Regions from separate parts of the Pseudomonas asiatica genome, predicted to be linked through region 1. Evidence: predicted binding sites of a transcription regulator. Region 1 holds the regulator's gene; each other region holds the start of a gene.
The links. Region 1 encodes FliA, which starts transcription of late flagellar genes. Its sites were predicted from a motif close to CTAAAGTTTNNNNNNNNNNNGCCGNTAA; they were not measured.
Positions count from the first base shown of each region.

Region 2: ABNP31_RS20620 (flagellar protein MotY) is a predicted target of FliA. The motif match lies at 8,240-8,267, and genes of this name have one in related genera.
Region 3: motA (flagellar motor stator protein MotA) is a predicted target of FliA. The motif match lies at 2,957-2,984, and genes of this name have one in related genera.

Region 1 covers NZ_CP157874.1:4,127,033-4,137,588, forward strand. The annotation lists gene ABNP31_RS18460 (ParA family protein) at 1-350, opposite strand, end outside; gene motD (flagellar motor protein MotD) at 565-1,422, opposite strand; gene ABNP31_RS18470 (flagellar motor protein) at 1,426-2,166, opposite strand; gene ABNP31_RS18475 (protein-glutamate methylesterase/protein-glutamine glutaminase) at 2,166-3,299, opposite strand; gene ABNP31_RS18480 (chemotaxis protein CheA) at 3,346-5,574, opposite strand; gene ABNP31_RS18485 (protein phosphatase CheZ) at 5,587-6,375, opposite strand; gene ABNP31_RS18490 (chemotaxis response regulator CheY) at 6,396-6,770, opposite strand; gene fliA (RNA polymerase sigma factor FliA) at 6,874-7,614, opposite strand; gene fleN (flagellar synthesis regulator FleN) at 7,611-8,444, opposite strand; gene flhF (flagellar biosynthesis protein FlhF) at 8,538-9,845, opposite strand; gene flhA (flagellar biosynthesis protein FlhA) at 9,857-10,556, opposite strand, start outside.
Region 2 covers NZ_CP157874.1:4,618,852-4,629,407, reverse strand. The annotation lists gene ABNP31_RS20665 (ABC transporter ATP-binding protein) at 1-669, opposite strand, end outside; gene argF (ornithine carbamoyltransferase) at 666-1,586, opposite strand; gene ABNP31_RS20655 (molybdopterin-dependent oxidoreductase) at 1,983-4,091, shown strand; gene grxD (Grx4 family monothiol glutaredoxin) at 4,183-4,518, shown strand; gene bfr (bacterioferritin) at 4,576-5,049, opposite strand; gene ABNP31_RS20640 (bacterioferritin-associated ferredoxin) at 5,251-5,469, opposite strand; gene ABNP31_RS20635 (peroxiredoxin) at 5,694-6,296, shown strand; gene rnt (ribonuclease T) at 6,456-7,067, opposite strand; gene pyrC (dihydroorotase) at 7,127-8,173, opposite strand; gene ABNP31_RS20620 (flagellar protein MotY) at 8,304-9,221, shown strand; gene ABNP31_RS20615 (argininosuccinate synthase) at 9,495-10,556, shown strand, end outside.
Region 3 covers NZ_CP157874.1:5,279,148-5,289,703, reverse strand. The annotation lists gene asd (archaetidylserine decarboxylase) at 1-519, opposite strand, end outside; gene ABNP31_RS23655 (rhodanese-like domain-containing protein) at 529-1,338, opposite strand; gene ABNP31_RS23650 (HDOD domain-containing protein) at 1,383-2,918, opposite strand; gene motA (flagellar motor stator protein MotA) at 3,049-3,900, shown strand; gene motB (flagellar motor protein MotB) at 3,904-4,917, shown strand; gene rsgA (small ribosomal subunit biogenesis GTPase RsgA) at 5,106-6,137, opposite strand; gene orn (oligoribonuclease) at 6,281-6,823, shown strand; gene ABNP31_RS23625 (trimeric intracellular cation channel family protein) at 6,924-7,535, shown strand; gene queG (tRNA epoxyqueuosine(34) reductase QueG) at 7,648-8,712, opposite strand; gene ABNP31_RS23615 (NAD(P)H-hydrate dehydratase) at 8,778-9,638, shown strand; gene tsaE (tRNA (adenosine(37)-N6)-threonylcarbamoyltransferase complex ATPase subunit type 1 TsaE) at 9,626-10,099, shown strand; gene ABNP31_RS23605 (N-acetylmuramoyl-L-alanine amidase) at 10,111-10,556, shown strand, end outside.

The DNA.
Region 1 (10,556 bases):
GCCAGACTCTTGGCGATCACCAGGCCCAGGCCGTTCTGCCCCGGTGACTGGCGCTCCAGCACCGCCAGCGCGGTACTCGACGGCAACAGCGAGATGCGTTCGTCACTGGTGGGCAGCAGCAGTTGCCCGGGCAGGCCCTCGGGCACCGCGCCCTTGTGCAGGAACAGGTCGTAGCAGCTGTGCTCCAGGGCATCGGGGTTGTGCCCGAAATAGCTGGTCATCGAGCCGTGCGGGTCGAGGTCGACAACGACCACGCGCTTGCCGGCCTCGGCCAGCAGGCCGGCCAGGGCGATGGTAGTGGTGGTCTTGCCGACGCCACCTTTTTGATTGGCTACTGCCCAGACTCTCATCAAGCAAACTCTATCTATTGATTTGGCAGGGACACTGCTGGGGCAACTGTCTTGCAACATCGGAAAGCTGGCGCGATCCCTGTGGGAGCGGGTTTACCCGCGAACACCGGCGCAGCCGGTGCCATGCACCGTGTCACCTTCTTCGCGGGTGAACCCGCTCCCACACAAGACCGCGCTACATTCAACTATTTGGCAACGTCGGGGAATTGACGGATCACTGCCCCGCCACCGTTGCTGGCGTAGCCGGTGCACTTTGTGTGCCAGCCCGGCGCAATGCGGCATCCGGCGTGGCATTGGCACTGCCCGAGCCCGTCAGGCTGCGGCGCACTTCGAGGTTGCGCGAAATCACCAGCACCACGCGGCGGTTGCGCGCACGGCCTTCGGCAGTGTCGTTGCTGGCCACCGGCTGGTACTCGCCATAGCCGACCGAGGCCATGCGTGCCGGGTTTACCCCTTCCATGGCCAGCAGGCGCACGATGCTCGCCGCCCGCGCCGATGACAGCTCCCAGTTGGTCGGGTACTGCGCGGTACGGATCGGCAGGTTGTCGGTAAAGCCTTCGACGTGCACCGGGTTGGCGAACGGCTTGAGAATGCCGGCCACCTTCTCGATGATGGCAAATGCCTTGTCGCTGGGCATGGCATCGCCACTGCCGAACAGCAACGAGGAATTGAGCTCGATCTCGATCCACAGCTCATTGCCGCGCACCGTCATCTGGTCGCTATTGATCAGGTCGCCAAAGGCATCCCGCACATCATCGCTGATGGTTTTCAGCGGGTCGACACTGGTCGCCCCAAGGCCTGCATCGGTCTGCTCGCTGTCCTTCACCAACGGCTCGGCCGGGCGCACGCTCAGCGGCCGCTCTTCACCGATGGGGATCGGCTTCATGCTGCGCTCGGGGTCGTTGAACACCCCGAGCAAGGCCTGGGAAATGACCTTGTACTTGCCCTCGTTGATCGAGGAAATCGAGTACATCACCACGAAAAAGGCGAACAGCAAGGTGATGAAATCGGCGTACGACACCAGCCAGCGTTCGTGGTTTTCGTGTTCCTCGGTATGACGACGGCGACGCATGAGTTACTCCATGAAGCCTTGCAGCTTCAGCTCGATCGAGCGCGGGTTCTCACCCTCGGCAATCGACAGCAGGCCCTCGAGCAGCATCTCGCGGTAGCGCGACTGGCGCATGACGATGGCCTTGAGCTTGTTGGCGATCGGCAGCAGCACCAGGTTGGCGCTGGCCACGCCGTAGATGGTCGCGACGAAGGCCACGGCAATGCCGTTGCCCAGCTGCGACGGGTCGGCCAGGTTGCCCATCACGTGGATCAGGCCCATCACCGCACCGATGATGCCGATGGTCGGCGCGTAGCCACCCATGCTTTCGAACACCTTGGCGGCCTGGATATCACGGCTTTCCTGGGTCAGGAAATCGACTTCGAGGATGCTGCGGATGGCCTCCGGCTCTGCGCCATCCACCAGCAGTTGCAGGCCCTTGCGCGCATACGGGTCAGGCTCGCTGTCGGCCACCCCTTCCAGGCCCAGCAGGCCTTCCTTGCGCGCGGTCAGGCTCCAGTTGACGACGCGGTCGATCCCGCCCGCCAGGTCGACCCGTGGCGGAAACAGGATCCAGCGCAGAATCTGCAAGGCACGCTTGAACGACGACAGCGGCGATTGCAGCAAGGCAGCCGCCAGCGTGCCGCCCAGCACGATCAGTGCCGCCGGGCCATTGATCAGGGCGCCGACATGACCGCCTTCGAGGAAGTTGCCACCGACGATGGCGACAAAGGCGAGGATCAGGCCGATCAGGCTGAGCACGTCCATCAGACGCACGCCTCCACCAGGTGCTTGCCGATTTCGTCCAGGCTGTACACCGCGTCGGCCAGGTTGGCCTTGACGATGGCCATGGGCATGCCATAGATCACGCAGCTGGCTTCATCCTGGGCCCACACCGTACTGCCGCCCTGCTTGAGCAGGCGCGCACCTTCACGGCCATCGGCGCCCATGCCGGTAAGCACCACCGACAGCACCTTGTCGCCATACGACTTGGCCGCCGAGCCGAAGGTTATGTCCACGCACGGCTTGTAGTTCAGGCGCTCGTCACCGGGCAGGATCTTCACCGTGCCACGGCCGTCGATCATCATCTGCTTGCCACCCGGGGCCAGCAGGGCCAGGCCCGGGCGCAGCATGTCGCCGTCCTCGGCTTCCTTGACGCTGATGCGGCACAGCTTGTCCAGGCGCTCGGCAAAGGCCTTGGTGAACGCCGCCGGCATGTGCTGGATCAGCACGATCGGCGCCGGGAAGTTGGCTGGCAACTGGGTCAGCACCCGCTGCAGGGCGACCGGGCCGCCCGTGGAGGTGCCGATGGCCACCAGCTTGTAAGGCTTGCGCTTGGGTGCCGGCGAGTGTGCTGGCGCCGCAGCCGGGGCCGCCGCACGGGCAGGCGCAGGCGTGCGCGCCGCTGCCGGGCTGGCGAAACTGCTGGTGGGTGCGTGGCTGCTGCCTGCCAGCGCAGGTGCGGCAACCGGCGCATGGCTGGCGTAGCTGCCAAAACGGCGGTTGCTGCGGGAAATGGTATGCACCTTCTCGCACAGCAGTTGCTTGACCTTGTCTGGGTTGCGCGAGATGTCCTCGAAGTTCTTCGGCAGGTAATCCACCGCACCGGCATCCAGCGCATCGAGGGTGACACGGGCGCCTTCATGGGTAAGCGACGAGAACATCAACACCGGCGTCGGGCAGCGCTGCATGATGTGCCGCACCGCGGTGATGCCGTCCATCATGGGCATTTCGTAGTCCATGGTGATGACATCGGGCTTCAGCGCCAGCGCCTGGTCGATTGCTTCCTTGCCATTGGTCGCGGTACCCACTACCTGGATCGTCGGATCCGCCGAGAGGATTTCCGAGACGCGGCGGCGGAAGAAACCGGAATCATCCACCACCAGGACCTTGACTGCCATAAACACTCCATTAGGCGGCGCAACCCGCCAGGGTGCGCCACCGAAATCAAATACGCCGCGCGGCGTAACGCTTGAGCATGCTCGGGACGTCGAGAATCAACGCGATGCGACCGTCGCCGGTGATGGTGGCCCCGGACATGCCCGGGGTGCCCTGCAGCATCTTGCCCAGCGGCTTGATTACCACTTCTTCCTGGCCAACCAGTTGATCGACGACAAAGCCGATGCGCTGGGTGCCGACCGACAGGATCACCACGTGGCCCTCGTGCTGCTCTTCGTGCACCTGGCCCTGGACCAGCCAGCGCTTGAGGTAGAACAGCGGCAGCGCCTTGTCGCGCACGATCACCACTTCCTGGCCGTCGACCACATTGGTGCGCGACAGGTCGAGGTGGAAGATCTCGTTGACGTTGACCAGCGGGAAGGCGAACGCCTGGTTGCCCAGCATCACCATCAGGGTTGGCATGATCGCCAGGGTCAGCGGCACCTTGATGACGATCTTCGAGCCCTGGCCCTTGGCCGAGAAGATGTTGATCGAGCCGTTGAGCTGGGAGATCTTGGTCTTCACCACGTCCATGCCCACACCGCGGCCGGACACGTCGGAAATCTCGGTCTTGGTCGAGAAGCCCGGGGCGAAGATCAGGTTGTAGCAGTCCGACTCGCTCAGGCGATCGGCGGCATCCTTGTCCATCAGGCCCTTTTCCACGGCCTTGGCGCGCAGGATGTTGGGGTCCATGCCCTTGCCGTCGTCAGAGATCGACAGCAGGATGTGGTCGCCTTCCTGCTCGGCCGACAACACCACGCGGCCGGTGCGCGCCTTGCCGGAGGCTTCACGCTCTTCGGGCATTTCCACGCCATGGTCGACGGCGTTGCGCACCAGGTGCACCAACGGGTCGGCCAGGGCCTCGACCAGGTTCTTGTCGAGGTCGGTCTCTTCGCCGACCAGCTCCAGGTTGATCTCTTTCTTGAGCTGGCGGGCCAGGTCGCGCACCAGGCGCGGGAAGCGGCCGAAGACTTTCTTGATCGGCTGCATGCGGGTTTTCATCACCGCGGTCTGCAGGTCGGCGGTGACCACGTCGAGGTTGGACACAGCCTTGGACATGGCCTCGTCGCCGCTGTTCAGGCCCAGGCGCACCAGGCGGTTACGCACCAGCACCAGTTCGCCGACCATGTTCATGATCTCGTCCAGGCGCGCGGTATCGACCCGCACGGTGGTTTCCGCTTCGCTGGCGCCATGCTTCTCGGCAGCCGGCGCCGGGGCGCGGGGTGCTGCGGCAGGTTTGCTGGCAGGTGCCGGTGCCGGCGCAGCAACTGCGGCTGGCTTGGCCACGGGCTGGCTGTCGGCCTTGGCCGCGACCGGCGCTTGCACCTTGGCCGCAGCCGGGGCTTCGACGGCGGCAACGTCGCCACCGAACTTGCCCTTGCCGTGCAACTGGTCCAGCAGCGCCTCGAACTCGTGCTCGCTGATTTCGTCGCTGGCTGCGCTGGTATCGGTTGCGGCAGGCGTCTGCGCCTTGGCAGCGGGCAAGGCATCGGCCTGGAAGGTGCCCTTGCCATGCAACTGGTCCAGCAGCGATTCGAACTCGGCGTCGGTAATTTCGTCGCTGGCCGCTTCCGGCGCGCTGGCAACCGGCTGCGCGGCAACCTCGGCGCTGAACTGGCCTTTGCCGTGCAACTGGTCGAGCAGCGACTCGAACTCGGCGTCGCTGATTTCGTCACCTTCACCGCTGACGGTCTCGCCCTGCATCTGCTCGTCGGCCGCAGCTTGTGCCTTGACCGCATCGAGCGAATCGAGCAGCTGCTCGAACTCGCTGTCGGTGATGTCCTGCTCCTCGGCAGGCGCTTCGGCAACCGGTGCCGCAGCGGCAGGCACTTCAACGGCTTCGGCGCCACCCGGCTCGGCCAGGCGCGACAGCGCCGCCAGCAGCTCGGGGGTGGCCGCGGTCACTTCGGTGCGCTCGCGCACCTGGCCAAACATGCTGTTGACCGTGTCCAGTGCCTCGAGCACCACATCCATCAGTTCCGCGTCGACCCGGCGCTCACCTTTGCGCAGGACGTCGAACACGTTCTCGGCGATATGGCAGCACTCCACCAGCTCGTTCAGCTGAAGGAAGCCGGCGCCCCCTTTTACAGTGTGGAAACCGCGAAAGATCGCATTGAGCAGGTCGGCATCGTCGGGCCGGCTTTCCAGCTCGACCAGTTGCTCGGACAGTTGCTCAAGAATTTCGCCGGCTTCTACCAGGAAATCCTGGAGGATTTCTTCATCGGCGCCGAAGCTCATCAAACGTGCTCCTTAAAAACCCAGGCTGGACAGCAAATCATCGACATCGTCCTGACCGGACACGACGTCTTCACGCTTATCGGCATGAATCTGCGGACCTTCACCCCGAGTCGGATGTTTTTCTCGATCTTTTTCTGCGCGCAGTTGATCGTGGTCATGCTGGATGCCCGCAAAGCGGTCGACCTGGCTGGCCATCAACACCAGTTTGAGCAGGTTGCTTTCCACCTCGGTGACCAACGTGGTGACGCGCTTGATCACCTGGCCGGTCAGGTCCTGATAGTCCTGGGCCAGCAGAATGTCGTTGAGGTGGCCGGCGACCTTGCGGTTACCTTCGGCGCTGTGCGTCAGGAAACTGTCGACGCGCTTGACCAGGTCACGGAACTCCGGCGCAGCCACTTCGCGGCGCATGAAACGCTGCCAGTCGGTGCTCAGGGCCTGGGCCTCGCTGGCCAGGTCGTTGAGCACCGGGGTGCTTTCCTCGACCAGGTCCATGGTGCGGTTGGCCGCGCCCTCGGTGAGCCTGACCACGTACGACAGGCGCTCGGTGGCGTCGGTTATCTGCGACACCTCCTCGGCCTGCGGCATGGTCGGGTCGATCTGGAAACTGACGATGGCACTGTGCAGCTCGCGGGTCAGCTTGCCGACTTCCTGGTACAGGCCGCGGTCGCGGGTCTGGTTCAACTCGTGAATCAGCTGCACCGCCTCGCCGAAACGGCCCCGCTCCAGGCTTTCGACCAGCTCCTGGGCATGCTTCTTCAGGGTCGATTCGAACTCGCCCAAAGACGTTTGTGATGAATCCATGGCGCGCCCCCTGACGTGACTCAGCCGTTGACGCGTTCGAAGATCTTCTCGATCTTTTCTTTGAGCACCTGGGCGGTGAACGGCTTGACCACGTAGCCATTGACGCCGGCCTGGGCCGCTTCGATGATCTGGTCGCGCTTGGCTTCGGCGGTCACCATCAGCACCGGCATGGATTTCAGGCGATCGTGGGCACGCACCTTGCGCAGCAGGTCGATGCCGGACATGCCGGGCATGTTCCAGTCGGTCACCAGGAAGTCGTAGTGGCCGTTCTCCAGCATCGGCAGCGCCGTGGTGCCGTCGTCGGCTTCTTCGGTGTTGGTGAAGCCCAGGTCACGCAACAGGTTCTTGATGATCCGCCGCATCGTCGAAAAGTCGTCAACGATGAGGATTTTCATGTCTTTGTTCAAGTAGACCTCCAAGCAGTCTCAAACGCGCTCGGCCCCGAGCGCGCATTCACAATTCGGTACAACGTAGAAAACGACTGCAACGACAGCGGGCTCAACGCGCCCGCCATTCCCCCAGGCGGCTGCGCAGGCGCGCGGCACACTGGCTGTGCAACTGGCTGACCCGCGACTCGCTGACCCCCAGCACCTCACCGATTTCCTTGAGGTTCAGCTCTTCGTCGTAGTACAGCGCCAGCACCAGGCGCTCACGCTCCGGCAGGTTGGCGATGGCCTCGGTCAGGGCGGCCTGGAAGCGCTCGTCCTCCAGGCCACGCGCAGGTTCTACCTGGCCACTGGCGCCATCCTCATGCAGCCCTTCGTGCTCGCCGTCCTGCAACAGGTCGTCGAAGCTGAACAGGCGGCTGCCCAGGGTATCGTTCAAGATCCCGTAGTAATCATCGAGACTCAATTGGAGTTCGGCAGCAACTTCATGATCTTTAGCGTCACGGCCGGTTCTGGCTTCAACCGCACGCATCGCGTCGCTTACCATGCGGGTGTTGCGGTGCACCGAACGCGGTGCCCAGTCGCCCTTGCGCACTTCGTCCAGCATGGCCCCGCGAATGCGGATGCCGGCGTAGGTTTCGAAGCTGGCGCCCTTGCTGGCGTCGTACTTGTTGGCCACTTCCAGCAGGCCGATCATGCCGGCCTGGATCAGGTCCTCGACCTGCACGTTGGCCGGCAGCCGCGCCAGCAGGTGGTAGGCGATGCGCTTGACCAGCGGGGCGTAGCGCTCGATCAGCTCGTACTGCGCGTCTTTCGACGCCCGGCTGTACATCTTGAAGCCGCTGGCGTTCATAGCACAGGTCCCGCGCTGGTGGGCTGCACCAGACGCTCGACAAAGAACTCCAGATGGCCGCGCGGGTTGGCCGGCAGCGGCCAGCTATCGACCTTCTGGGCAATCGCCTTGAAGGCCAGCGCGCATTTGGAGCGTGGGAAGGCTTCGTACACGGCACGCTGCTTCTGCACCGCCTTGCGCACGCACTCGTCATACGGCACGGCGCCCACGTACTGCAGGGCAACGTCAAGGAAGCGGTCGGTGACCTTGGTCAGCTTGGCGAACAGGTTGCGGCCTTCCTGCGGGCTCTGCGCCATGTTGGCCAGCACCCGGAAACGGTTCATGCCGTAGTCGCGGTTGAGCAGCTTGATCAGGGCGTAGGCATCAGTGATCGAGGTGGGTTCGTCGCATACCACCAGCAGCACTTCCTGGGCGGCACGGACGAAGCTGACCACCGAATCACCGATACCGGCCGCGGTGTCGATCACCAACACGTCGAGGTTGTCGCCGATTTCGCTGAACGCCTGGATCAGCCCGGCATGCTGGGCCGGGGCCAGGTGCACCATGCTCTGCGTGCCCGAGGCAGCCGGCACGATGCGCACACCACCGGGGCCCTGCAACATCACGTCGCGCAGCTCGCAGCGCCCTTCGATGACATCGGCCAGGGTCCGCTTGGGGGTAAGGCCCAGCAGCACATCGACATTGGCCAGGCCCAGATCGGCGTCGAGCAGCATGACCCTGCGGCCAAGCTCGGCCAGCGCCAGGGACAGGTTCACTGAAACGTTAGTCTTGCCGACGCCACCTTTGCCACCGGTCACGGCGATCACCTGTACGGGATGCATGCTACCCATGTCTGTTCTTTACCTTGTCTCGCTGGGACTCAGGCCACACGTAGGGCAATTCTGCGTACCCCTTGGCATAGCTACCTTGCACACATTTCATCATCAACCCGCTCGCCGTGGGTTGTGATAGAGATCAGCGAACATGTCGGCCATGGCCTCTTCGCTGGGCTCGTCCTGCTGCTGCACATTGACCGCGCGGGAGACCAACTGGTGCCCCCGTGGCAGGTGCAGGTCGTCAGGAATGCGCGGCCCGTCGGTCAGGTAGGCCACTGGCAAATCATGACTGATGGCAAGGCTCAGCACGTCGCCAAGGCTCGCCGTTTCATCGAGTTTGGTCAGGATGCAACCGGCCAGGCCGCAGCGCTTGTAGCTGTGGTAGGCGGCGGTCAGCACCTGCTTCTGGCTGGTGGTGGCCAGCACCAGGTAGTTCTTCGCGGCAATGCCACGCCCGGCCAGGGTGTCCAGTTGCATGCGCAGGGCCGGGTCGCTGGCCTGCAGGCCGGCGGTATCGATCAGCACCACCCGCTTGCGCAACAGCGGCTCCAGCGCCGCGGCCAGCGACTGGCCCGGGTCGACGTAGGTAACCGGCACGTTGAGGATGCGACCCAGGGTCTTGAGCTGCTCCTGGGCGCCGATGCGGAAGCTGTCCATGCTCACCAGCGCCAGGTTCTGCGCGCCGTACTTGAGCACGTAGCGGGCGGCCAGCTTGGCCAGGGTAGTGGTCTTGCCCATGCCGGCCGGGCCGACCATCGCGATCACCCCGCCCTCTTCGATCGGCTCGACCTCGGGGATTTCGATCATCCGCGCCAGGTGCGCCAGCAACATGCGCCAGGCCTGGCGTGGCTCGTCGATCTCGGCAGTCAGGTCCAGCAGCTCACGGGCGATCGGCCCGGACAGGCCGATGCGCTGCAACCGGCGCCAGACGGTGGCCTGCTGCGGCTTGCTGCCCTGCAGCTGGTTCCAGGCCAGCGAGCCGAGCTGCACTTCCAGCAGCTCGCGCAGGCCCGACAGCTCGGAGCGCATGGCATCGAACAGGCGCGGGTCGACCGGCGCCGACGCAGGCGCTGCAGCAGCCTCGGGAACATCGACATGCGGTTCGATCAACGGCTCGGCGGCGGTCAGCGACTGCCCGGCGAACAATTGGCGGTTGTTGTCGCTGCTGTCCTGGCGGTGGCCCAGCTCGGCCTGGGCGGTGGCGATGCGCGTATGGGTCTTGCGCAGCTCTTCTTCCAGTTCGGCGTTGGGCACACGCGGGGCCAGGGCGGACAGCTTGTAGTCCAGCGCGGCCGTCAGCTCGACACCGCCGGCGATGCGACGGTTGCCGATGATGGCGGCATCGGCGCCCAGCTCATCACGGACCAGCTTCATGGCCTGACGCATATCGGCGGCGAAAAATCGCTTAACTTGCATTATCCCCTACCTCAGCCGTTAGGGCCCACGGTGGCAACGATGGTGACTTGCTTGTTGTCCGGTATTTCCTGATACGCCAGAACATGCAAATTCGGTACAGCCAGGCGACCGAAACGCGACAGCATGGCGCGGATCGGGCCGGCAACCAGGAGGATGGCCGGCTGGCCCTGCATTTCCTGGCGCTGGGCCGCCTCGATCAGCGAACGCTGCAGCTTCTCGGCCATGCTCGGCTCCAGAAGAACACCGTCTTCCTGACCTTGCCCGGCCCTTTGCAGACTATTGAGCAAAATCTGTTCCAACCTTGGCTCCAGGGTAATCACTGGCAGCTCCGACTCAACGCCGACAATGCTTTGCACGATGGCGCGACACAATCCGACGCGCACTGCCGCCACCAGCGCGGCGGTATCTTGACTCTTGCCGGCGTTGTTCGCGATCGCCTCGGCGATACTGCGAATATCGCGCACTGGCACCTGTTCCGACAACAGCGCTTGCAGCACCTTGAGCAGGCCCGACAAGGAAATGACACCCGGCACCAGCTCTTCTGCAAGTTTAGGCGATGCCTTGGCCAACACCTGCAGCAGTTGCTGGACCTCTTCATGGCCGATCAGCTCGTGGCAGTGCTTCTGCAGGATCTGGTTCAGGTGGGTGGCAACCACGGTACTGGCGTCGACCACGGTGTAGCCCAGCGACTGCGCCTGGGAGCGCTGGCCG
Region 2 (10,556 bases), 490 kb from region 1:
GTTGTAGGGCGTGTCCCACTGCTCCAGGCGGCCTTCCTTGAACACGCCAACCTGGTCGCTGACGGCAAAGGCCTCTTCCTGGTCATGGGTCACCAGGATGGCGCTGGTGCCGCGGCTCTTGAGAATGTCGCGAACCTCATGGCTCAGGCGCCGGCGCAGCTCTACGTCAAGGTTGGAGAATGGCTCGTCGAGCAGCAGCAGTTGCGGCTCCGGTGCCAGCGCACGGGCCAGGGCGACCCGTTGCTGTTGGCCGCCGGACAGTTCATGCGGGTAGCGCCCGCCCAGGCCGCCCAGCTTGACCAGCTCGAGCATTTCTTCGATGACCTCGGTCTGGCGCGGGTGCTTGGCGATGCCGAAGGCAATGTTCTGTGCCACGGTCAGGTGCGGGAACAGCGCGTAATCCTGAAACACCATGCCGATGCGGCGTTTTTCCGGGGCCAGGGTGAAGCCAGCCCGGGAAATGACCTCGCCAGCCAGCTGGATCTCGCCGTCGTGCACGGGTTCGAAACCGGCGATGGCGCGCAGGGTGGTGGTCTTGCCGCAACCGGATGAACCCAGCAGGCAACCGATGTCGCCTGCGTTCAGGTGCAGATTGAGGTTCTGGACGATGCGCTGGTCGCCATAGCCGCAGGCGAGGTTGCGCAGGTTGAGCAGTAGGGGTTGACTCATGCGTGGTGGTAAGCCGGTTCTACAAGGAATTCGAGAAGGGCCTTCTGTGCATGCAGGCGGTTTTCAGCCTGGTCCCAGGCGACCGAACGTGGGTCGTCGAGCAGGTCATGGCTGATTTCCTCACCACGGTGGGCTGGCAGGCAGTGCATGAACAGGGCGTCGGGTGCCGCCAGGTCGAGCAGTTCGCGGGTGACCTGGTAAGGCGCGAAATGCGCCAGGCGCCGTGCAGTTTCCTCCTCCTGGCCCATGGAAGTCCAGACATCCGTGGTCACCAGATGGGCGCCGCGCACGGCTTCCTTCGGGTCACGCACGATCTGCACGTGGTCACCACCAATGGCCATGAAGCGTGGGTCCGGCTCGTAGCCTTCCGGGCAGGCGATGCGCAGCTGGAAGTCGAACTGCCTGGCTGCCTCGATGTACGAGTTGCACATGTTGAAGCCATCGCCGATCCAGGCCACGGTCTTGCCCTGGATCGAGCCGCGGTGTTCGAGGAAGGTCTGCATGTCGGCCAGCAGCTGGCACGGGTGCGACTCGTCGGACAGCGCGTTGATCACCGGCACACGCGAGTTGGCGGCGAATTCGGTCAGGGTGCTGTGGGCGTGGGTACGGATCATCACCACATCGAGCATGCTCGACAGCACGATGGCACTGTCGCCGATCGGCTCGCCACGGCCCAGCTGGGTGTCGCGCGGGGACAGGAAGATGGCCTGGCCGCCGAGCTGGATCATGCCGGCCTCGAACGACACGCGGGTACGGGTCGAGGACTTCTCGAAGATCATGCCCAGCACGCGGTTCTTCAGGGGCTCGAACAGCACGCCTCGCTTGCGCAGGTCCTTCAGCTCGATGCCGCGGCGGATCACCCCGAGCAATTCGTCGGTGGTGAAGTCCAGCAGGGAGAGAAAGTGCCTAGCGCTCATGATTGACTACCTTATCTGCAACGGTATGCAGGTCGACCGTATGGTTTTTTTTGACAACGGGAGTGACCTGCGGCGTAAGCCGCACGGGGCGGACGAAATAGGGAAAGGCGCAATACTATAAGTAAATGTCGCCTGAAGCCAAGAGGGGAAACAGCTGCCCAGTACCAAAGGGTGTTGCAAAGGGTGTCTTTACCCGACGGGCAGTGCTGTTTTTTATTTGCTACAGAGGGTTGTACACGGCTTGCCGGCAATTTGGCAAATGGCTGTCGCAAATCGTGTGCCTGATGTCGGTGGATTCACGCCGCGAAGCGCGCTGGCCGGCGGCGGGGGCTGGGCGCATAGTCGATGTTCGACAACCCTCTACACATCCTCCATGACAACAAGGCAGAGGCGGCTATGACCAAGACCCTGCATCACCGTGCCTGTCACCTGTGCGAAGCGATCTGTGGGCTGAACATCGAAGTGAGCCATGACGACGACGGGCGGGCGCAGATCAGTTCGATCAAGGGCGACCCCCAGGACCCGTTCAGCCGCGGCCATGTCTGCCCAAAGGCCGTGGCCCTGCAGGACATCCAGAACGACCCCGACCGCCTGCGCCAACCGCACAAGCGGGTGGGCGAGCACTGGCAGGCCATCGGCTGGGACGAGGCCTTTGCCCTGGCCGCCGACAGGCTGTGGGCGATCCAGCAGGCCCATGGGCGCAATGCCGTGGCGGTGTACCAAGGCAACCCGAGCGTGCACAACTACGGCCTGATGACCCACAGCAACTACTTCCTGGGCCTGCTGAAAACCCGCAACCGCTTCTCTGCCACCTCGGTGGACCAATTGCCGCAGCACTTGGTCAGCCACCTGATGTACGGCCATGGCCTGCTGCTGCCGATCCCGGACATCGACCAGACCGGTTTCATGCTGATCCTCGGCGGCAACCCGCTGGCATCCAACGGCAGCATCATGACCGTGCCGGACGTGGAAAAGCGCTTGAAAGCGCTGCAGGCCCGGGGTGGGCGCCTGGTGGTGGTGGACCCGCGACGCAGCGAAACAGCGGCGATGGCCGACAGTCACCTGTTCATTCGCCCTGGAGGGGATGCGGCCTTGTTGTGTGGCTTGCTCAACACCCTGTTCACTGAAGGCCTGGCGCGCGGCTCGCACTTGCCGGTCGCGGGTCTGCAGCAGGTGCGCGAAGCGATCGCGCCGTTCAGCGCGGAGGCCATGAGTGCGCACTGTGGCATTGCCGCGACAGACATCCGCCAGCTGGCACGGGACTTCGCCGCGGCCGACAAGGCGGTGTGCTACGGCCGCATGGGGGTTTCGACCCAGGCCTACGGCACCCTTTGCCACTGGCTGGTGCAACTGATCAACCTGGTGACCGGCAACCTTGACCGTGAAGGCGGCGCGTTGTGCACCGAGCCTGCCGTCGACCTGGTGGCGACCACCTCGGGTGGCCATTTCAACGCCTGGCAGAGCCGGGTGTCGGGCTTGCCCGAGTACGGCGGCGAACTGCCCGTGGCGGCCTTGGCCGAGGAAATGCTGACACCCGGCGAAGGGCAGGTGCGCGCGCTGGTGACGGTGGCTGGCAACCCCGTACTGTCCACGCCCAACGGCCGCCAGCTGGATGTGGCGCTGGAGGGGCTGGAGTTCATGCTCAGCATCGACCTGTACATCAACGAAACCACCCGCCATGCCGACCTGATCCTGCCCTCCACCTCGGCGCTGGAAAACGACCATTACGACTCCACGTTCAACTTGCTGGCCGTGCGCAACGTGACCCGCTTCAACCGGGCGATCCTGGCCAAGCCCGAAGGGGCATTGCACGACTGGGAGATTTTCGTCGGGCTGGCACAAGCGTTCGCCAAACGCGCCGAGCTGGAGTTGAAGCCGACCTGGGCGCCAGCGCAGATGATCGACCGGGCCCTGCGCAAGGGGCGCTATGGTGAATCGACACCCTGGCAGTTGTCGCTGGCAGCGCTGGACGAGCACCCGCATGGCCTCGACCTGGGGCCATTGCGCGCCAACCTCGCAGCGCGCCTGACGACTGCCAGCAAGGCTGTCGAAGCGGCGCCCCAGGTGCTGCTGGACGACCTGGGGCGGTTGGCGCAACAAACCCCTCCGACGCCGGGCGAACTGCTGCTGATCGGCCGTCGCCATGTACGCAGCAACAATTCGTGGATGCACAATTTTCATCGGCTGGTGAAAGGCAAACCGCGACATCAGTTGTTGATGCACCCGCAGGACCTGCAGCAGCGGCAGCTGCAGGACGGCCAGCGGGTTCGTATCCGCTCGCGTACCGGGGACCTTGAAGTCGAGGTGCAGGCCTGCGAGGACATGATGCCGGGCGTGGTGAGCCTGCCTCATGGCTTCGGTCACTCTCGTCGAGGCGTGCACATGCAGACCGCCCAGGCGCAACCTGGCGTGAGCGCCAACGACCTCACCGATGAGCGCTTGCGTGATCAGGTTTCCGGCAATGCCGCCCTCAATGGCGTACCCGTGCAGGTAGAGGCCGCGTAAGGAACGGTAAGGCCGAGCATGCTGCTCGGCTTTCCGTTACAATGCGTCACCGTGCCGACGACCGCGTCGGAAAGTTCAGCCGAGGTGCTACATGGATATCATCGAAACGATCAAAGAGCAGATTGCCAACAACACCATTCTGCTTTACATGAAAGGCTCGCCGAATGCCCCGCAGTGTGGCTTCTCTGCGCGTGCATCGCAGGCCGTGATGGGTTGTGGCGAGAAGTTCGCCTACGTCGACATCCTGCAGAACCCGGAAATCCGTGCGAACCTGCCAAAGTACGCCAACTGGCCGACCTTCCCGCAGCTGTGGGTAGCCGGTGAGCTGGTCGGCGGCAGCGACATCATGCTGGAAATGTTCGAGAAGGGTGAGCTGCAGACCCTGATCAAGGAAGCGGCTGCGAAGGCCAAGGCTTCCGAGGCCTGAATTTCCGGCAAGCATGAAAAAACCCGCTGATCGCGGGTTTTTTCATGGGGCGAATATTTATTCTTCGCCCATCTGCGACTGCAGGTAGTTCTCGATACCAATCTTGTCGATCAGCCCCAGTTGGGTTTCCAGCCAGTCGATGTGTTCTTCCTCGGACTCGAGGATGTCTTCGAGCATGTCACGCGAGCCGAAGTCGCCAGCGGTTTCGCAATGGGCGATGGCTGCTTTCAGGTCGACCAGGCCTTTCTGTTCGATCTTCAGGTCGCATTCGAGCATTTCCTTGGTGTGCTCGCCAATCAGCAGCTTGCCCAGGTCCTGGACGTTAGGGATGCCTTCGAGGAAGAGAATACGCTTGATCAGTTTGTCAGCGTGCTTCATCTCGTCGATGGATTCCTTGTACTCGTGCTTGCCGAGTTTGTTCAGGCCCCAATCTTCGTACATGCGTGCGTGCAGGAAGTACTGGTTGATCGCGACCAGCTCGTTTCCGAGGATCTTGTTGAGATGCTGGATGACGCTTACGTCGCCTTTCATGTCGGGTTCCTGCCCTGTAGAAGTGTGCCAATACAGTGAAGTTTGAGCCCGATACTTAGGAGTGTCAAACCTAAGTTCTTGAATAATAAGTGAAAATTAATGGAAATAAGAATGTTTGTGAACCGCGTTGGAGCGCTAACTTATTGAATTGCGGGCATAAAAAAACCGGACGCAAGGTCCGGTTCTTCGAATTCTGGGATTTCAGGCCGCGGTAAATTCCACGGGGTAGGGCAGGGCTGCCTGGCTGACCTGGAGTTCGGTCAGGGTCTCGCGGACCACCTGCTTGGCCACGCAGGCACATTTGCCACACTGGCTGGCGACATTGGTCGCGGCTCGCACTTCCTTGTAGCTGCAGCATCCTTCATAGATCGCATCGCGGATCTGTCCGTCGGTAACGCCGACACAAAGACACACATACATAAAGGCTGACCATCGTTGGTGGGCTCGATGGGGTGGAGCTTAATGTTAATGAGAATGCTTGTCAAAGGAGTTTCTGAAAGGGCCGTGCTTGAGCGACCGGCGGTTGCTTCGTCGTTGGAGTCGGCCTGTCACCAGAAGCCGTGTATGATGGTCGGCCTTTGTTGGATGTCGGGCAAGCCCGTCTGGCCCGGCAAACGGTTTTTCACCCTCATCAGGAGATTACAATGAGCGTACTCGTTGGTAAGAAAGCCCCCGATTTCACCGTTCCGGCCGTGCTGGGCAATGGCGAGATCGTCGACAGCTTCAACCTGGCTTCGGCCATCAAGGGCAAGTACGGCCTGGTGTTCTTCTACCCGCTGGACTTCACCTTCGTCTGCCCGTCCGAGCTGATCGCCCTGGACAACCGCATCCCTGACTTCCAGGCGCGCAACGTGGAAGTGATCGGCGTGTCGATCGACTCGCACTTCACCCACAACGCCTGGCGTAACACCCCGGTCAACAACGGCGGTATCGGCCAGGTCAAATACACCCTGGCTGCCGACATGACCCACGAAATCTGCAAGGCCTACGACGTCGAGTCCGAAGGCGGCGTGGCCTTCCGTGGTGCCTTCCTGATCGACACCAACGGTGTTGTCCGTTCGCAGATCGTCAACGACCTGCCACTGGGCCGCAACATGGACGAGCTGCTGCGTCTGGTCGATGCCCTGCAATTCCACGAAGAGCACGGCGAAGTCTGCCCTGCCAACTGGAAAAAAGGCGACAAAGGCATGAACGCTTCGCCGGAAGGCGTTGCTGCCTACCTGAGCGAGAACGCTGGCAAGCTGTAATTGCCAAGCGCATGAAAAAACCGGCCCTTGTGGCCGGTTTTTTTGTGCCGTCCTGTGCCGGCCTCTTCGCGGGTAAACCCGCTCCTACAGGTACCCCACGGGCCTCAGCCATTGTGCGATCCCTGTGGGAGCGGGCATGCCCGCGAATGCTTTTTCAACTCAATCGTTGAAATCGCGCCAGCCGCCCATCTCTTTCCAGCGGTTGACGATGCCGCAGAACAGCTCGGCCGTCTTCTCGGTGTCATAACGCGCCGAATGCGCCTCACGCCCGTCGAAGTCGATGTCGGCGCTCTGGCAGGCCCGCGCCAGTACGGTCTGGCCGTAGGCCAGGCCCGCCAGGGTAGCGGTGTCGAAGCTGGAGAACGGGTGGAACGGGTTGCGCTTCAGGTCATTGCGCGTTACCGCCGCATTGAGGAAGCCCAGGTCGAAGCTGCTGTTGTGGCCGACCAGGATTGCCCGCTTGCAGCCATTGGCCTTGAGCGCCTTGCGTACGCCGCGGAAGATGTCGGTCAGCGCACTTTCCTCGCTGACCGCCATGCGCAGCGGGTGGTCCAGCTTGATCCCGGTGAACTCCAGCGCGGCCGCCTCGATGTTGGCGCCCTCGAATGGCTCCACCCGGTGGAAGTAGGTGTGCTCGGGGAACAGGAAGCCCTTTTCGTCCATGCCGATGGTGACAGCGGCAATTTCCAGCAGGGCATCGGTAGCGCTGTTGAAGCCGCCGGTTTCAACATCTACCACTACCGGCAGATAGCCGCGAAAGCGCTCGGCCATCGGGTGGCGCGAGCCGCTGCTGCCTTGGGTGTCCAGGTCGTCTTCGTAGAGGTCTTCGCTCACGCGTTTTCCTCCAGCAGGCGCCAGCGCAGTTTTTCGCCGGCGCGCAGCGGGACCACGGTCTGCTCGCCAAACGGCAGGCTGTCCGGGGCGGTCCACTCCTCGCGGACCAGGGTAATGGTGTCGGTGTTCGCCGGCAGGCCGTAGAACGCCGGGCCGTGCAGGCTGGCGAAGCCTTCCAGCTTGTCCAGCGCGTTACGCTGCTCGAATGCTTCGGCGTACATCTCGATTGCCGCGTAGGCGGTGTAGCAACCGGCACAACCGCAGGCGGCTTCCTTGGCATGACGGGCGTGCGGGGCCGAGTCGGTACCCAGGAAGAACTTCGGGTTGCCGCTGGTGGCCGCGTCCAGCAGCGCCACCTGGTGGGTGTTGCGCTTGAGGATCGGCAGGCAGTAGAAGTGCGGGCGAATGCCGCCAACCAGCATGTGGTTGCGGTTGTACAGCAGGTGCTGCGCGGTGATGGTCGCGCCGACGTTGGCCGGGGCCTCGGTGACGAACTGCGCGGCATCGCTGGTGGTGATGTGCTCGAACACCACCTTCAGCGTCGGGAAGCGCTCGACCACACGGCGCATGTGCTCGTCGATGAAGCGCTTCTCGCGGTCGAACACGTCGATCTCGCTGCGGGTCACTTCGCCATGCACCAGTAGCGGCATGCCAACTTCCGCCAGCGCCTCGATGGCCGGGAAGATGTTGTCGATGCTGGTCACGCCCGAGTCGGAGTTGGTGGTGGCGCCGGCAGGGTACAGCTTGGCGGCGTACACGAAACCGCTGGCCTTGGCCGCGCGGATGTCCTCGGGGCTGGTGCGGTCGGTGAGGTACAGCACCATCAGCGGCTCGAAGCGGCTGCCAGCCGGGCGGGCGGCCAGGATGCGCTCACGGTAGGCGGCGGCCTCGACGGCATTGCGTACCGGCGGAACCAGGTTGGGCATGATGATGGCACGGGCGAAAGTACGCGCCACGTCGCCAACGGTGTGGGGCAGGACGGCACCATCGCGCAGATGGATGTGCCAGTCGTCGGGACGCAGGAGGGTCAGGCGATCGGACATTGGGGATTCCAGGCGGGTCGAACTCAAGCCCCAATGCTACCGGAAAACCCTGGGTGGAGCACGGCTATCAAGTTTTCCGGCAGGCGTCCGATAGCCTGCAGGTAAGCCGTCAGAATTTGTGGAGCCGCCCGTGCGCCAGCGTTACCTAGCCCTGTTGACCCTGTTCGCCAGCCTGCCGGCCGGCGCGCTGACCTTCCAGACGCGCATGGAGAACATCGCCTGGAAGGTCGAGGGTGACCAGTTCGAATGCCGGCTGATCCAGCCGATCGACGGTTTCGGCAGTGGCGAGTTCGTGCGCCGCGCGGGCGAGCAGCCGGTGTTCCAGCTGCGTTCGGACAGCAATGTACTGGGTGCGGGCACGGCAACATTGCTGGCAGCCGCTGCGCCGTGGCAACCCGGGCGCAGCGACATCAACCTGGGCAGCGTGCGCATGGCCCGCACCGGGGTGCTGTTCAGTTCGTCCCAGGGCCAGGCGAGCCGCCTGATCAACGGCCTGCTCGATGGGCGCAGCACGGTGGTACGCAATTACGCCGGCGAGGCGGGCAGGCCGATGGAAGTGCGTGTGCTACCGGTCAGCTTCGCCAAGGCCTACAGCGACTATCAGGCCTGTGCCGGCAAGCTGCTGCCGATGAATTACGACCAGGTGCGCCAGACCCAGGTGGGCTTCCCCGGGGGCGGCTTCGAGCTGGATGGGGCGGCCAAGGCGCGGTTGGACGTGATCCTCGACTACATGAAGGCTGACCCGACGGTGAACCATGTCGAGCTCAACGGCCACTCTGACAACAGTGGCAACCGCCTGACCAATCGCGACATGTCGCGCCGCCGGGCACTGGCGGTGGCCGACTACCTCAAGGCCCATGGCGTTCCGGAAGAGCAGATTACCGTGCGTTTCCACGGCGAGCGTTACCCATTGGCGAAGAACACCAATGCTGCCAACCGGGCGCGTAATCGTCGGGTGAATATTGAACTGGATCGGGTGGCGGTAATCGAGAAGCCAGTTGAGAAGCCTGTCGAAAAGGCCCCTGAGCCAGCACCTGCCAAGTCCTGAAGGCTGCGGAGCTTTCTGTAGGAGCGGCCTTGTGTCGCGATGGGCTGCGCAGCAGCCCCGGCAGTTTTCGCTGCATAGCTGAGATCCAGGGGCTGCTGCACAGCCCATCGCGACACAAGGCCGCTCCTACACGGCATTTCATACTTTCCGACGGTAAGTCGCCCTTCCGAAACTTCCTGTCGCTTTGTCGTCAGAAGCTGTCGCCCCACTGTAAATTTATCCGTAACGTCGTTAGAATCGATCCCTTTCCGTACAACCCCGTGGAGTGATGGCATGGCGGACGTAAAAAAGGTCGTACTGGCGTATTCCGGCGGCCTTGATACTTCGGTGATTCTCAAGTGGCTGCAGGATACCTACAACTGCGAAGTGGTGACCTTCACCGCTGACCTGGGTCAGGGCGAAGAGGTCGAGCCGGCTCGTGCCAAGGCCCAGGCAATGGGCGTTAAAGAGATCTACATCGACGACCTGCGCGAAGAATTCGTGCGTGATTTCGTGTTCCCGATGTTCCGCGCCAACACCGTCTACGAGGGCGAGTACCTGCTGGGTACTTCCATCGCCCGTCCGCTGATCGCCAAGCGCCTGATCGAAATCGCCAACGAAACCGGCGCCGACGCCATTTCCCACGGCGCCACCGGCAAAGGCAACGACCAGGTGCGTTTCGAACTGGGCGCCTACGCCTTGAAGCCAGGCGTCAAGGTAATCGCCCCATGGCGTGAGTGGGACCTGCTGTCCCGCGAGAAGCTGATGGACTACGCCGAGAAGCACGGCATCCCGATCGAGCGCCACGGCAAGAAGAAGTCGCCGTACTCGATGGACGCCAACCTGCTGCACATCTCCTACGAAGGCGGTGTCCTGGAAGATACCTGGACCGAGCACGAAGAAGACATGTGGCGCTGGAGCGTCTCGCCCGAGAACGCCCCGGACCAGGCTACCTACATCGAGCTGACCTACCGCAACGGTGACATCGTTGCCATTGACGGTGTCGAGAAGACCCCGGCCACCGTCCTGGCCGACCTGAACCGTATCGGTGGTGCCAATGGCATCGGCCGTCTGGACATCGTCGAGAACCGTTACGTCGGCATGAAGTCGCGTGGCTGCTACGAGACCCCAGGCGGCACCATCATGCTCAAGGCCCACCGTGCCATCGAGTCGATCACCCTGGACCGCGAAGTCGCTCACCTGAAGGATGAGCTGATGCCGAAGTACGCCAGCCTGATCTACACCGGCTACTGGTGGAGCCCGGAGCGTCTGATGCTGCAGCAGATGATCGACGCTTCGCAGGTCAACGTGAACGGCGTGGTACGCCTGAAGCTGTACAAGGGCAACGTCACCGTT
Region 3 (10,556 bases), 1.2 Mb from region 1:
CTCTGCGGTGGTCTGGTTGACCGAGAACAGGCGGCCCGGCACGTAGACCATTTCACGCAGGGTACCGGCTAGCGGCATGTGCACGCGGTGGTAATCCTTGGGCGACAGGTAGATGGTGGCAAACTCGCCGCCCATGAACGGCGCGGCCATGGCCGGGTCACCGCCCAGCAGCTCCTGCGCGCTGAAACCGTGGCCCTTGGCCTGGAAGATGCGGCCGTGCTCGATCGGGCCAAGCTGGCTGACGGCACCGTCGGCCGGGCACAGGATGGCGCCCGGGGTCTCGTCCAGCGGGCGGGCACCCGGCTTCAGGGCGCGGGTGAAGAATGCATTGAAGTGCTCGTAGGCGCTCAGGTCCTCGACCAGCGCTTCGCTCATGTTGACCTGGTAACGCTTGGCGAACCAGGCGGTGAAGGCGTTCTTGAACCAGCGCACGCGGCACTCGGCGATGCAGCCGGCCAGCCGCGACAGCAGGTGGTGCGGCAGCAGGTACTGGCTGATGATGAACAAACGGGATTTCATGCAGGTTCCTTAGACTTCTACAGGCGTGTCCGGGTGGTTGCCCCATTCGCTCCACGAGCCGGCGTAGGCCTTGACGCGCGGGTAGCCGAGGGCCTTGGCCACCAGGTAGGTGAAACCGGAGCGGCGGTGGGTCTGGCAGTGGGTGATCACTTCCTTGTCGGGGGTGATACCCAGCTTCTGCAGGACTTCGGCGATGTCCTGGCGGATGCGCAGGTGGTCGTTGAGGTCCATGCCGGCGGTCCACTCGAAGTTGATCGCGCCGGGGATGTGGCCGCCCTTGGCTGCCAGCACTTTCTCGCCGCTGAATTCCTGCGGGCCACGGGCGTCCCAGATGACCAGGTCGTCGGCGCCCAGGCGGCTTTGCAGGTACTCGCGGGTAGCGGTGGGCGAACTGTCGATGCGCAGGCGCACCGGCGTGTTGCCGCTGGCGGGCACTTCTGTGGAGAGCTTGTCGGCGGGCCAGGCCTGGATGCCGCCATTGAGGTAGTGGTAACGCTTGTGGCCGATCACGTCGAGCAGCCAGATGAAGCGCCCGGCCCAGCCGCCGCCCTCATCGTCATACACCACATACACGGCATCGTCGCGGTGGCCGAGTTCGCTGAACAGCTTTTCCAGCTCGCCCAGGGCCGGCAGCAGGCCGGGCGCGGGGGGCTGGCCGAGCTGGGTACGCTTGCCTTCGACAAAGCGTGCGCCGGGGATATGCCCGCTGACATAGCGGTTGGCGCTGCTCAGGTCGACCAGGATCAGCTGTGGCGAATCCAGGCGCGGCAGCAGGTCCGCGGCTTCGATCACCAGGGGCAGGCCGGAAAAGTCAGTCATCCACGGTCTCCAGTGTGGAAAGAGGGGCGATTGTAGCGCAAGGCTCAGGCCTTGCGGTTGGCAAACACCGACAGCGCCCGTTCGGTGCACTGTGCGGTCTTGCCGAAGGCTTGCACGCTGATGTCGGCCAGCGGCCGGCAGCCCTGGTCAGCCACCATCAGCATCAGCACCTGGTCCGCCACCGCCAGCGAGCGCAGCAGCACGTGTTCGCTGCGGAACAAGGCACGCAGCGGGGCCGGCAGCAGGGCCGAGAACTGGCTGTGGTTTTCCGGGGTAATACGCAATTGCCCGGCCTTGGCCAGCAGCTTTTGCAGCAGTTTGTTCTGCGCCACCGGCAGCACCAGCGCCCCGGCTTCCTTGGGCAGGCCGGCCATCTGCTGCACGCGCAGCTCGTCTTTGGCCTTGTCCAGGCTCAGCAGCAGGATCCGCTGCATGCCAGAGGCCAGAAGGGCCTCGATAACCTGCGTGGCCAGGTGCACGCTGTTGGTGAACGGGCTGGGCTGGGCCAGAAGGTCCTGGCACAGCTTGCGCCAGCGCGCCAGTTCGTCGCTGGTGGGCGGTGGCGGAGCCAGCATGTCTGGGTGCGGGCGGCGCTGGTGCCAGGGCCAGATCAGCGCTTCGGCCGGGTGGAACAGGGCATGCTGGGCATGGCGGCGGGCGCTGGCCGCAGCCTGCTGGTGCACCTGCTGCTGCACGTCTTCCAGCGAGGTCTGCAGGTACAGTGCGGTCAACAGCTGCCAGCGCAGCAGGTGTGGGTTGTCCCAGCCCACCTGTGCCGCCAGGGCCAGGTTGTTGGCCAGCAGCACGGTGTTGGCCGGCTGGTTGAACCAGCGGCGCAGGCCAGGCTCGGCGTCCAGGCGGTGTTGCTGGCTGAGCAGGTCCGGGTCGCGGGCGATACTGAGCACCTGGGCCAGTTGTTCGCGTTCTTCCAGCAACAGGCGGTAACCCTGGGTCACCCATTGTGGCAGGCGCCAGTACTCCGCCATGGTCTGGCACAGCTCCATGATGCGCACGCCAAACAGTTCTTCCTCGACATGGGCGGCGTCTTCGCCCTTGTGGATAACCCGCAGCTCCCAGGTATCGAGCAGCTTGGGGTAGGCCAGCGCCAGCGGCCAGAGTGGCGACAGGAACAACAGGCTGCCCCAGTGGATTTCCTGCCACAGCCGTGCCAGGCGGCTGGCGAACAGGCCGCTGGCCTGCTGCGAGGCGTGCTGGCTGATCAGCTGGAACTGGCACAGTACCGGCGGGATCTCTTCGACGGGCACTGCTGGCAGGCGCTTGAGCAGCTGTTCGCTGCGCTCCAGGCCCAGACGGTTGAGGGCGACTTCCAGGCTTTCGGCGGGCTCTGCCAGGCTGGCATTGGTGGGGTGATTGGCTTCGCGCATCACCGACAGCACCAGTGCCGGGCTATCCTGCATCAGTTCGGCGATATCGCGCAGCGAGCGGCGGCTATCGTGGATGGCGGCCATGACCCGGTCGTAGCTGTGCTTCGGCACGGGGATGCGAACACTCTCGAGCAGCTTTACCCAGGCCTCTAGCGTACGTGGAGCCTGAGCGGGCACCTTGGTTTCAATTGGCATTTTGACATCAGTCCGAACTGGCTTTTCGCATTGAGTGGCTATAGTCTGGCGCAGTTCTGCCGATAAGTAGAAGAAGAGTTTTAAAGCTCCCGTCTCTTCCCCTGACCACGACAGCAAGTGCTTTGAACCTATGGCTAAAATTATCGGCATCATCGTCGTATTCGCGAGCGTGCTCGGCGGATACGTGCTTTCCCACGGCAAGATCGCGGCGCTGATCCAGCCGTTCGAAGTACTGATCATCGGCGGTGCGGCCTTTGGTGCATTCCTCCAGGCCAACCCTGGCCACATGACCATGCACGTCATCAAGAAGTCGATGAAGATGTTCGGCTCGCGCTTCACTCATGCCTTCTACCTGGAAGTGCTGGGCCTGGTGTACGAGATCCTCAACAAGAGCCGGCGCGAAGGCATGATGGCCATCGAGGCCGACATCGAGGATGCCGCCGCCAGCCCGATCTTCGCCAAGTACCCGACGGTGCTGGCCGATGAACGCATGACCGCGTTCGTCTGCGATTACCTGCGCATCATGTCCACCGGCAACATGGCCCCGCACGAACTCGAGGGCCTGTTCGACATGGAGCTGCTGAGCATGAAGGAAGAACTGGAGCACCCGTCCCATGCGGTGACCGGCATCGCCGACGGCATGCCCGGCTTCGGTATCGTTGCGGCGGTACTGGGTATCGTGGTGACCATGGCCTCGCTCGGCGACGGTGACCAGGCCTCCATCGGCCTCCATGTGGGTGCGGCACTGGTGGGTACCTTCTTCGGTATTCTGGCGGCCTACGGCTTCTTCGGCCCATTGGCCAAGTGCCTGGAGCACGATGCCAAGGAAGAGCTGAACCTCTACGAATCGATCAAGGCTTCGCTGGTGGCCTCGGCCTCGGGCATGCCGCCTTCGCTGGCGGTCGAGTTCGGGCGCAAGGTGCTGTACCCCAAGCACCGCCCAAGCTTCGCCGAACTGGAACAAGCGGTTCGCGGTCGCTGAGTCATGGAGAACAATCAGCCCATCATCGTCAAGCGCGTCAAGCGCTTTGGCGGCGGCCATCACGGCGGCGCCTGGAAAATCGCCTTCGCCGACTTCGCCACGGCGATGATGGCGTTCTTCCTGGTGCTGTGGCTGTTGTCCACGGCCACACCGGAACAGAAGATCGCCATTGCCGGCTACTTCAAGGACCCGATCGGCTTCTCGGAAAGCGGAACGCCCTACGTCATCGACCTGGGCGGCTCGCCTCAGCTGGCGCCGGAAAAGACCATCAACCCCGAAGCCAAGTCGGAGCCGACGCCTGATACCAGCATCCAGCTGGACAAGGACCAGGTGGAGACCATGGCCGAGCAGGTCGAGCGTGAGCGCCTGGAGTTGCTGCTGCAGGAACTGCAGAACAAGGTGGAAGAGAACCCGCAGCTGCAGAAGTTCAAGGACCAGATCCTGTTCGAGATCACCCAGGACGGCCTGCGCATCCAGATCATGGACGCCGAGAACCGGCCGATGTTCGACATTGGCAGCGCGCGCCTGCAGCCTTACTTCGAGGACATCCTGCTGGCCATGGCCGACACCATCAAGGCGGTGCCGAACAAGATCAGCATCAGTGGCCACACCGACGCCAAGCCTTATGCCGGTAGTGGCGAGTTCGGCAACTGGGAACTGTCGGCCAACCGCGCCAACGCCGCGCGCCGTGCACTCGTGGCCGGCGGCTACCCGGATGACCAGGTGGCGCGGGTGGTGGGTTATGCCTCGTCGTCGCTGTTCGATCGCAAGGACCCGTTCAACCCGGTCAACCGCCGCATCGACATCATCGTGCTGACCAAAAAGGCCCAGCGCAATATCGAAGGCGAGCAGGGCGCGCCGGAAGCACCGGCTGCCGAGCCTGCACCGCCGGCCGCGGCGGCACCGGCGGCGCCAGGGGAGGCCGGGCAGGCCCCCATGCAGCCGCGTGAACTGCGCCAGAAGCTGAACATCTTCGAAGAGGGGACGCTGAAGATGGATGAGGCCAAGGACCAGTAAACCCTTTTTCGTCTTGCGCGGTCCCTTGTGGGAGCGGCCTTGTGTCGCGAAAGGGCCGCAACGCGGCCCCGGCAATATTTGCTTAATGCTGATATCTGGGGCCGCTGCGCGCCCCTTTCGCGACGCAAGGCCGCTCCCACAGGATCGCGCCGTAGCTGAAACCGGCGCAGAACCTGTGGCGCAAGCGGTCAGTAAGCGTCTTCCGGCAAACTGGCAATGATCGAGCGGTAGCTGTTCATCCGTTGCTGCTTGATACGCCCCTCGTCCAGCGCCTTGAGCAGCGCACAGCCCGGTTCGCGATCATGCTTGCAGTCGCGGAAGCGGCAGGTGCCGAACAGGTCGCGGAACTCGATGAAACCATCCTCCACATCGCTGCGGCTGACGTGACCCAGGCCGAACTCGCGGATGCCCGGCGAGTCGATCAGGTCGCCACCATTGGGGAAGTGGTACAACCGCGCGGTGGTGGTGGTGTGGGTGCCCTGGCCAGACCACTCCGACAGGTCACCGACACGGGTGCCAGCGTCCGGCAGCAGGCTGTTGACCAGCGACGACTTGCCCACCCCTGACTGGCCGACGAACACGCTGATGTGGCCGTCGAGCATCTGTTGCAGGCGTTGCATGCCGTCACCGTGGTGGGCCGAGACCTCCAGCAGCGGGTAGCCCAGCTCGCGGTAAACCTCCAGCAGCGCATGCAGGCCCGGGCCGTTCTCGTCGTTGATCAGGTCGGCCTTGTTCAGCAGCAGCAGCGGGCGAATGCCGGCGTGCTCCGCCGCCACCAGATAACGGTCGATGAGGTTGGGGTGCGGCTCGGGCGCGGGGGCGAAGACGATCACGATCAGGTCGACGTTGGCCGCCACCGGTTTCAGCTGGCCGTGGTTGTTTGGCCGGCACAGCTCGGTACTGCGCGGCATCTGCGCGACGATCACGCCAATGCCCTGGTTGCCCGAGCGCCATACCACGCGGTCGCCGGTAACCAGCGCCGGCAGGTTGGCGCGCAAGTGGCAGCGGAATACCTGGCCCGCGGCTTCGCCGTCCTGGGCTTCCACTTCTACCTGCACACCGAAGTGCGCAATCACCAGGCCCAGTTGCTCCGGTCCCAGGTCGCCACCCTCCAGTTCCTGCAACACGTGCTGTTCGCGTTTGGCCGCACGCGCGGCGCGCTCGTTCTGGATTTTTTCGATGCGCCAGTTCTGGCGGCGATTGAGCTGGCGTTTGGCCATGAAGATTCCGTGCGTGGGGGCAGGTTGAAAACGGCAGGCAGTTTAGCACGCCAGGCGCCGGACCATTTGGCTTACCTTCGCGCCGTGAATGGGCGTGCCTTGGCCACTACGCTACTATGACGGCCTATACGAGGAGCCCCCGCATGCAAAACCCACAGAACCTGATCTGGATCGACCTGGAAATGACCGGCCTGGATCCGGACAGCGACGTCATCATCGAGATGGCCACCATCGTCACCGACAGCGAACTGAACACCCTGGCCGAAGGGCCGGTGATCGCCATCCACCACAGTGACGAAGTGCTGGCGCGCATGGACGAGTGGAACACCCGCACCCATGGCGCTTCGGGCCTGACCCAGCGCGTACGCGAGAGCAAGGTCGACATGGCCGCAGCCGAGGCGCAGACCATTGCCTTCCTCGAGCAGTGGGTACCGAAAGGCAAGTCGCCGATCTGCGGCAACAGCATCTGCCAGGACCGCCGCTTCCTCTACCGGCACATGCGCAACCTGGAAAACTACTTCCACTACCGCAACCTGGATGTCTCGACCCTGAAAGAGCTGGCTGCACGCTGGGCACCTGATGTGCGTGACAGCTTCAAGAAGGGCAACACCCACCTGGCGCTGGACGACATCCGCGAATCGATCGCCGAACTGCGCCACTATCGCGAGCACTTCATCAAGGTGTGAGCCGAAAAGGCGCAGATATTGTATCTGCGCCCTCTTTTGGTGCCATGGGCAACTGGTTAGACTGCGCGCCTTTCTCGCACGCCCGCACGGACCCCGCACCATGTTGTTGATGCTCTACCTCATCGCCATCACCGCCGAAGCCATGACCGGCGCGTTGTCTGCTGGCCGCCGCGGCATGGACTGGTTCGGCGTGGTGCTGATTGCCTGCGTCACCGCCCTGGGTGGCGGCTCGGTGCGTGACGTGCTGCTCGGGCATTACCCGCTGACCTGGGTGAAGCACCCGGAGTACCTGGTGCTGACCAGTTGTGCGGCGCTGCTGACCATCTTCATCGCGCCAATGATGCGCCGCCTGCGCTCGCTGTTCCTGGTGCTCGATGCCCTGGGGCTGGTGGCCTTTACCCTGATCGGTTGCATGACCGCACTGGAGATGGGGCAGGGCATGCTCGTGGCGTCGATCAGCGGGGTCATCACCGGGGTATTTGGCGGGATCTTGCGAGATATCTTCTGTAACGACATTCCCCTGGTATTCCGCCGCGAGCTGTACGCCAGTGTCTCGTTTGCCGCGGCTTGGTTCTACCTGGGCTGCGTGTATTTCAAGGTGCCGGCGGAGCAGGCGATGCTGCTGACCTTGTTTGGCGGGTTCCTGGTGCGGTTGCTGGCGATTCGGTTCCATTGGGAAATGCCCAAGTTCCACTACAACGACCAGCAGTAGCCTTGACATGCGACCCCTGTGGGAGCGGGTTCACCCGCGAACACGGGCGCAGCCCGTGCCATCCACCGCGGTGGCTTCTTCGCGGGTAAACCCGCTCCCACAGGGGGTGTGGCTACGAAATGCCGTGCTGCGCCAGCGCCCACTCCACATGCTCCCTCACCAGCTCCGAGGCATCCTCGCGCCGCGCCTTCAGCGCTTCGATCACCGGGATCGTCGATGGCGCATTGCCAAGCCCCACCGCCAGGTTGCGCAACCAGCGCTCATACCCGGCCCGGCGCAATGGCCCGCCTTCGGTCTTGCGCAGGAAGGTCCTTTCATCCCACAGGAACATCTCCGCTAACTCGGCATTCTCCAGCCCGTGCCGTGGCTGGAAGTCCTGCTCCTGGCTGTGCCTGGCAAAACGGTTCCATGGGCAGACGATCTGGCAGTCATCGCAACCGAACACCCGGTTGCCCATCTTTGAACGCAACTCGACGGGGATCGGCCCCCGTAGTTCGATGGTCAGGTAGGAGATGCAGCGCCGAGCATCCAGCACATACGGCCCGACGAAGGCCTGGGTCGGGCAGATGTCCAGGCAGGCCTGGCAGCGCCCGCAATGTTCGCTGGTGGTGGCTTCGTCCACCGGCAGCGGCAGGTCGACGAATAGCTCGGCGAGGAAGAAATAACTGCCCGCCTTGCGGTTGAGCAGCAGGGTGTTCTTGCCGATCCAGCCCAGCCCGGCCTGCTCGGCCAGGGCCTTTTCCAGCACCGGAGCGCTGTCGACGAAGGCGCGGTAGCCGAACGGGCCGATGGCTTCCTGAATGCGATCGGCCAGGAACTGCACGCGCTTGCGCACCAGCTTGTGGTAATCCCGGCCCAGGGCGTAGCGCGATACGTAGGCTTTTTCGGGCTGCGCCAGGCGCTGCGCCATCTGTGTGTCGCCGGGCAGGTAGTCCATGCGCAGCGATACCACGCGTACCGTGCCGGGGATCAGTTGCTCTGGGTGCGCGCGTTTGCTGCCGTGGGCGCCCAGGTAATCCATCTCGCCCTGGTAGCCGGCGTCGAGCCAGCGCTGCAGATGGTGTTCGTGTTCGCCAAGGTCGACCCCGGCGATGCCAACATGGGCAAAACCGAGTTCTTGGCCCCAAATCTTGATCGATTGGGCCAGTTGGGCGAGGTCAGGCGTACAGGCGGACATGGATGGGCAAGGCAATACGGGCTCAGGTGCGTATAATTCTGCCAGACATTGGAGCCTTTGACCCCATGCCGCAGACCAAACACCCCGGCCATACCCCTCAATTGCTCAGCAGCGTGACTGTCGCGCACCTGCCGGCACGGCATGCGCATGCCCATAAAGGCGACTTCGGCCATGTACTGGTGGTCGGTGGCGACCTCGGTACTGGCGGCGCCGTGCTGCTCAGTGCCGAGGCCGCCCTGCGCTGTGGCGCGGGGCTGGTCAGCGTGGCGACCCGGCCTGAACACGTGACTGCCAGCCTGGCGCGCCTGCCCGAGGTCATGTGCCTGGGCGCCACTTCGGCCAACCAGCTGATGGGCGTGCTGGAGCGCGCTTCGGTGCTGGTGGTCGGCCCAGGCCTGGGCCAGGCAGCCTGGGGCCGCAGCCTGCTGTCGGCGGTGGCCAATGCCGAGCGCCCGCAGGTGTGGGACGCCGATGCCCTGAACTTGCTGGCGCGCACCCCGCTGGCTCTGCCCAGTGGCAGTATTCTTACCCCGCACCCCGGGGAGGCGGCGCGGCTGCTGGGCATTTCCACCGAGGCTGTGCAGGCGGACCGCGCGGGCGCCGCACGCAAGCTGGCGCGCCGTTACAACAGCGTCTGCGTGCTCAAGGGGGCCGGCACTCTGGTGGCCGACCCAGCCGGGCAGCTGCTGCTGTGCGAACGTGGCCACCCGGCCATGGCCGGTGCCGGCCTGGGCGATGTGCTGACCGGTGTATTGGCGGCGCTGCTGGCCCAGGGCCTGGATGCCTGGCATGCCGCGGGGCTGGGGGTATGGCTGCACGCCTGTGCCGGCGAGCGTCTGGGCGTTAAAGGTAGAGGCCTGGCTGCCAGCGATCTGGCGCCGGTCATTCGTGAGTTGTTGGAGGAGCATTCTGCGTGTCTGGCTTAAACCTGTTTCTGGCCGATGAAGCGGCCACGGTCGAATTCGGCGCACAACTTGCCGGGGTGACCGGCGGTCACGGCGTGATTTTTCTGGAAGGTGACCTGGGCGCGGGCAAAACCACGCTGTCGCGTGGCCTGATTCGTGGCCTGGGCCATACTGGTGCGGTGAAAAGCCCGACCTTCACCGTGGTCGAACCTTACGAGATCGGTGAGGTGCGGGCGTTCCATTTCGACCTGTATCGCCTGGTCGATCCGGAAGAGCTGGAGTTCATGGGTATTCGTGACTATTTCGAGGGCGACCCGCTGTGCCTGTTCGAGTGGCCACAAAAGGGTGCGGGCGTTTTGCCAAAGCCCGACCTGACCATTACCATAAGCCCCCAAGCGGGCGGACGCTCGCTGATCCTTTCGCCGCAGGGGGCTCGCGGCGAGGCCTGGTGCGTGGCACTGGCCGAACACTATAAACAGTAAGTGGGGTAGGTATGCGCATACGCGCACTGGTCGCCATCGTTGGGCTGCTGCTGACAACGGTGACCGTTGACGCTCTGGCCGTCACTCAAGTCAAGAGCATGCGCCTGTGGCGCGCGCCAGACAACACGCGGCTGGTCTTCGACCTGTCTGGCCCCGTGCAGCACAGCGTCTTCACCCTGAGCGCACCTGATCGCCTGGTTATCGACATCAATGGCGCGACCTTGGCCGCGCCACTGAACGTGGCTACCTCCAATACGCCGATCAGCAGCGTGCGTTCGGCTCAGCGCACCCCGACCGACCTGCGCGTGGTGGTCGACCTGAAAAAGTCGGTCACCCCAAAAAGCTTCACCCTGGCGCCCAACGCCCAGTACGGCAACCGCCTGGTGGTCGACCTGTACGACCAGGAGGCTGACGCCATTGCGGCCAGCGCGCCGGCGCCGGCCCCGACTCCGGCACC